DNA from 2 places in the Paenibacillus amylolyticus genome. Region 2 is predicted to be linked to the other one. Evidence: riboswitches for the same ligand, from Rfam matches in the RefSeq annotation. Region 2 holds a riboswitch; the other holds the start of a gene.
What was found. A riboswitch is a leader RNA that binds a small molecule or an ion and turns the genes downstream of it on or off. The one in region 2 is predicted to bind cyclic di-AMP.

Region 1 (3,158 bases), 2.3 Mb from region 2:
TTATCATCCCATGAATGTCCGCTTTTTGTCAATAGTATCCGTGAAATTTAATGGATTAAATCTGGGATTTAATATTTGTGTTATTTTATATAACTTATTGTGTTATTTATTTTGCGAAGTGCAGGGAGGACTATATATAAGGAAGGACTATATATAAATGAACCAACAAGATCGGCTCTTACCTAAAGAGAGGGGATCAAATCTAATCATATGCAGTTCATGGGTAATGATGACGAGATTATGCGATTTTTGATGAAAATGCCTAGCTGAAAAAGAAGTATTAAAAAATACTTTACTTTTAGTTCTGAACCCGGTATAATCAATTCTGTTGCCGATTATTTACGACATGCGGTCGTGGTGGAATGGCAGACACGCTATCTTGAGGGGGTAGTGGGCGTATGCCCGTGGAGGTTCGAGTCCTCTCGACCGCATCATATGAACGATTAAAAAGCAGCTTTCCATTAATGGGAAGCTGCTTTTTTTGTCTTTTTCGAACAGTATGACATCTGGGTTGAAAAAAGGCCATCCATTACCGGAGGAATGTTGCTCTACCTACCGGCTACGGGTGGCCTGTGTATTATTTTTGCAGCAAATTCTTGATATCTTCTTCAATCTTGTCCGGTGTTGTTTTGGGAGCATAACGTTTAATGACCTGTCCGTTCTGATTCACCAGGAATTTGGTGAAATTCCATTTGATTGCTTTGGAGCCGAGCAGGCCAGGAGCTTCTGTGCTAAGGTGTTGGAAAAGAGGGTGAGCGCTTGAACCGTTCACATCAATTTTCTCAAACATGGGGAAGCTCACGCCATAATTCATCTGACAGAACTCGGCAATATCGTCGGAAGATCCTTTTTCCTGTGCAAACTGGTTGCTTGGGAAACCAAGAACTTCAAATGGAGCATCTTGAAATTTGTCTTGCAATTCTTGCAGACCTTTGAATTGAGGGGTAAGGCCGCATGAGCTTGCCGTATTCACAATCAGGAGCACTTTGTCACGGTAGTCGGACATTTCAACTTCTTGACCGCGAAGGGTATTCACTTTGTAATCGTAGACTGTCATCTAAATCGCCTCCATTTATTTACTCTTATATCTTCTATTATATTGGTTGCAATTAAATATTGCAAAACTAATATGGTGTTAAAAGAATCAAAACAGGCAAGTTGTGCAGAATACGTGAATGAATTGCGAAGTGATTTACGCCAGAGTGAGAATTAGATAGCCTTGAAGAGATAGATAGAGTATAACTTTGTTGTAAGCGTTATTATGGATAGGAATTGGCAAAAATCTGCCGATTTGGTGATCTGGGCGGACTTTACACCGACATGGCACGGGTGTATGATTCATAACGTAATTTCAATTTAAACTAAATTGTACTTGAAAAACGAAACAAACGATAATATCGCTCGATCTTACCTTAAGATATACGAACGATGTTTTAATCGCTGAGTTTCCATTCATTAATGAATGGGAAACGGGGGAACCAACGGAATGCGCTGTCCAGGACAGTGGGCATTCATGGGGTGAATTTTCCGGTGACAGCCGGAAATAGGGCGACTCTCGCGCCCGAATCCGTCAGCTAACCTCGTAAGCGTTAAAGGGAGAGGCAACAAGCCGTACGCTGGTTCATGGTGTTTTCGCCATGGGTTATTTAAGAAGCGTTCGGGAGGCCTTGGTCCCCCACGCTTCTTTTTTGTTGTCTTTTCACGCCAAGGGAGGAACGAATGATGGATACTGAGATGATCTTAGTGACTGCTCCAAATGAAGCAGGACGTAAATTTATCAAATTGCTGATGTACAAAAAAATGCCGTTTGCCGTTCTAACCAACAGTGCAGGGGAAGAGCGAAGACTCCGTAGAATCGGAGTAGAACATGTCATTCGCATGAATACGGCTGCAGCTCAAAAATGGTTTTTGCCGCAGGGCAGCGTAGGCAACGTGTTTATTTTCGAGAACAGCCTGAATCTGACCTGTCGTTATTTACAGATCTGCCGTTCATGGACATCGAAATCCCTGTGCGTCATTACGGAGCAGAGTCATCCTAAGGGCATCTATCGGGGCATGGGCGCAGACCGGATTGTATATTCGCTCAATGGGGAAGTTGGCTTTCTCCTCAATGGTTAATGCCATAGCTTGTGATTGCTCAGGTGTAAGGTGCCTGTTATAATTGAATGTATCGATAAACGGAAGTTTGAGGAGACTCATGCAGGATGGTGAGTCTTCTTTTTTATGCTTACAAGGAGGAATTGGCGTGCCGGATGTAGGTGGATTGAAATGGTTGTTTTTTGATGTTGGAGATACGCTGGTGGATGAATGGGAGCCGGTTGATGATATTATCGGACAGTTTGTCCGTGAAGCTTGTGCTTTGGGGTATCCGGTGACAATTGAGGCGGTACGCGAACTGTTCGCGAGTTGTTACCGAAAATATGAGCAATGGCCTATGAGAGTGGCGATTCGCACATTCGTTGAAGACGAGGGGCATCAGAAACAGATTCAGGACAAGCTGAAGTTTCAAAAAGATCTTGAACGTCCTTTTCCTTCAGCGGATTCCGTTCTTCAGCAGTTGTCACGGCATTATCGCATTGGCATTATTGCCAATCAGAGTCCTGGAACGGAAGAGAGACTGGAAAGCTATGGCTTGCGGAAGTATGTTGATGTTCTGGCATGTTCGGCTGAAGAAGGAGTGTCTAAGCCAGACCCTGAGTTATACGCTGTGGCCTTGAAGCAGGCCGGTTGTGAACCGGAGGAAGCCGTCATGATCGGCGATCGGATCGATAACGACATTATACCTGCTCGGAAGCTGGGCATGCGTACGATTCGAATTATGCAGGGTTACGGAAGATTCCAGCCAGAACTATCGGATGACAAACGTGCGGATTGGACCGTTGATTCATTGGATCAACTCTTGCCGTTATTGATACCAAATCAGGATTAGATGCAGATGGTTGTTTATTGGAGTTTGAGTTTTACTATAAAAGGAAACATGTTGCTGTATTGCAACAATAAAGGCTGATCAACTGGGTATAAAATACCGGAGTTGATCAGCCTTTTTAGTATTTAGCCAATTAAAATGAGATTAGAATAACCGAATCGTCTGAATGATCAGATATACATTCAGCACAACGATAATCGCGGCAATGACCCATGAGATGATTTTGAGCCAC
Region 2 (3,158 bases):
TTGGACTTGCTGCTGCTGTTCCGGACGAAGAGCAAGCAGAAGCGGCAATTGGGATTCGTAAAGGTAATACCGAGCTGCTAGCTGCAGTAAATGGAACACTGGAGCGACTGAAAAGTGAAGATAAAATCAATCAGATGGTGACGGACGCCAGCCTCTTGATGGCGGATAAAGCGAACAAATCACAAAATATTTTCCAAGTATTCTGGGAGTACAAAAGTTTCTATGCTACAGGTGTAGGATACACACTTCTGTTGTCTGCACTTGGGGTTATCTTCGGGGTAATTATTGGATTGATCATCTGTTTGTTCCGTTTGCATGACGCTGCAATCTTGCGCTGGATCGGTACGGCTTACGTTGAAGTGATCCGTGGCACACCGATGCTGGTACAATTGATGATTATTTACTATGGTTTTTCCCTGAGCTTTGGCATTAACTTCACTGCCCTTCAGGCAGGTATTATCACGCTTTCCATTAATAGTGGTGCGTATCTGGCGGAGATTTTCCGTGCAGGTATCCAAGGTGTGGATCGTGGTCAGTTGGAGGCAGCGCGTTCATTAGGTATGGGAAGAGGCGCCGCGATGCGTTATATCATATTGCCACAAGCCTTCAAAGCTGTATTACCAGCGATCGGTAATGAATTCATAACTATCATTAAAGAATCCTCTATTATCTCAGTTATCGGTATGGTGGATATTATGTATCAGGCAAGTGTAGTCAAGAACATTACGTACCAAGGCTTGAGTCCATTTTTGATTGCAGCAGCCATCTACTTTGTAATGACGTTCATTTTGTCCAAGCTGCTGGGACGACTGGAAAGGAAGTTGAGTGCAAGTGATAGACGTTAGACAATTACACAAATCTTATGGAAATAACGATGTGCTTAAGGGCATAAACGTGACGATTGGCAAAGGTGAGGTTGTCGTGGTCATCGGTCCTTCCGGTTCAGGTAAAAGTACTTTCTTGCGTTGTTTGAATCTGCTGGAACAGCCTACCTCAGGAGAGATTGATTTTGAAGGCGTGTCAATCACGGACCCCAAGCATAACATTAACGCAACTCGTGAGAAAATGGGCATGGTGTTCCAGCACTTCAACCTGTTCCCACACAAAACGGTAGAGCAAAACATTACGATTGCTCCAATTAGAGTGAAGAAACAATCCACTCAGGAAGCGGAGAAAATCGCCGCTGATCTGCTTAACACCGTGGGCTTGTACGATAAAAAAGATACATTCCCGAATCAGCTGTCTGGTGGACAGAAGCAGCGGATCGCCATTGCTAGAGCATTGGCCATGCAGCCGCATGTGATGCTGTTTGACGAGCCTACGTCGGCACTGGACCCTGAGATGGTCGGCGAAGTGCTGGATGTCATGAAACGTCTTGCAGAAGGCGGGATGACGATGGTCATCGTAACACATGAGATGGGTTTTGCACGTGAAGTGGGAGACCGAATCCTGTTCATGGATGGCGGGGTTATTGTGGAAGAGGGAACACCTGATGAGGTGTTTGGAGCACCCAAAAATTCACGTACACGTGATTTTCTTGCGAAAGTACTCTAAACGATGTGATCAAATAGCGTTACTGACTTCGAGTCGGTAACGCTATTTTTTATGGATAATAATGACGTATGGATTCGGAAAAGTAACTATTCTGTTACCAAATGTAAAGGAATCGGGTCAACCAAATTTTCTGAATTAACCAGTATTCTTACAAATGCTTACATGCTAAAAACCATTTGGTAAGAATTACTACAAGTTCAGGTTACAAAATTGTGATATATTGAACTCTGCCGAAACTTCCGGACAGGGAGTGCGGGGGATGTAACGATGCAGATTGTGCAGGGGGAAGATCTACGGCACACTGCTTGGGGTGAATTGGGTACATAACGTTTCAAATGTAACGAATAACCTATAGGGTGGGCTCCTCATCCGAATCCGACAACTAACTTCGCAGGCACAATGAGGGAGGAAGACCATGATTAACAAGAAACGTATAGCCAAAACAGCAGTAGCATTAATGACAACAGCAATGCTCATTCAAGCCGTTCCGGCTCACGCCGATTCAGTTCATGTGGCCAAAGAAGGGGATACCTTCTACACCTTATCAAAACAATATGGAGTAGCACTCAACACGTTGGTTAAAGCAAACAACGACATTTCGGCTTACAACATTTATGGTGGTTTGAAAATTACGATTCCCGGTAAGGCAAACAATGTTGCAGCCGCTGCGGCAACGGAGAGCAAGACCCCAGCCAAAACGGTTACCACAGCAAGTTTGGACGTTAACGCAGATAACAAAGTGGTTCAAGCCTGGGGTAAGACATTCGATTACAGCAAAGCTGTGAACGTAAAAGCAACGGCATACTCTGCAGATCCGTCTGAAAATGGAGGCTGGGGTGCAGTCGATTATTTCGGGAATGACCTTGAACTGGGTACGATTGCAGTTGATCCAAGTGTGATTCCACTTGGAACTAAAGTACTGGTAACTGGTCACAGCCATCCAGGATTGCCAAAACAAGCTTTTGTAGCCACAGCACGTGATGTGGGCAGTGCAATCAAGGGTCACCGGATTGATATCTTTATCCCGGGTAGCAAACAGTCTGTAAGCTCATTTGGTTTTCAGGATATCGAGCTGTACATTCTGAAGTAGAGAGAAAATAACATTTAAAATGAATTCAAACAGGGTGTCTGCCAGTCGCTAATTCGCGATTGAACAGCACCCTTTTAATATTCTCATTATTTGTTATCACGGTCATCCTAATCTTTGGCCTTTGGCAATCCCAGCATTTCGTCCAAAGTGACCAGTTCATATCCCCGTTTACGTAGTTCCTCAATAATTTCAGGCAGAGCCTCAATCGTACCGTTCAGATTTGATCCTACACCGCCTCCAGCATGTTGCAGAACGATGGAGCCAGGTTTCACGGCAGACAGGATGTTATCTTTCACTTGTTCCTTTGAAAGGCCTTTCCAGTCCAGGGAGTCTACGTTCCAGTTCACAATGCTATAGTGTTGTTTGGCAGCCCATCTCAGCTGTTCTTCATTAATGTCTCCATAAGGTGGCCGAATCATCTTGGGCGTATATCCCGCCAAACGTTGAATAATATCTCCGGTATGTAGAATTTGTTTACGAAAGGCATTCATCGACAGCTTACTGAATTCAGGAT

Region 1: it holds a riboswitch for cyclic di-AMP, as region 2 does, so the genes downstream of both, V6668_RS07255 (hypothetical protein) here and V6668_RS17520 (3D domain-containing protein) in region 2, are expected to answer to the same signal.

What each region holds. Positions count from the first base shown of each region.
Region 1 is NZ_CP145892.1:1,633,204-1,636,361, forward strand. Features, by position in the region: tRNA gene V6668_RS07245 (tRNA-Leu) at 349-431, shown strand; gene V6668_RS07250 (glutathione peroxidase) at 578-1,057, opposite strand; cyclic di-AMP (ydaO/yuaA leader) riboswitch at 1,429-1,604, shown strand; gene V6668_RS07255 (hypothetical protein) at 1,720-2,118, shown strand; gene V6668_RS07260 (HAD family hydrolase) at 2,246-2,929, shown strand; gene V6668_RS07265 (Nramp family divalent metal transporter) at 3,071-3,158, opposite strand, start outside.
Region 2 is NZ_CP145892.1:3,946,843-3,950,000, reverse strand. Features, by position in the region: gene V6668_RS17530 (ABC transporter permease subunit) at 1-845, shown strand, start outside; gene V6668_RS17525 (amino acid ABC transporter ATP-binding protein) at 832-1,554, shown strand; cyclic di-AMP (ydaO/yuaA leader) riboswitch at 1,773-1,967, shown strand; gene V6668_RS17520 (3D domain-containing protein) at 1,970-2,644, shown strand; gene V6668_RS17515 (polysaccharide deacetylase family protein) at 2,752-3,158, opposite strand, start outside.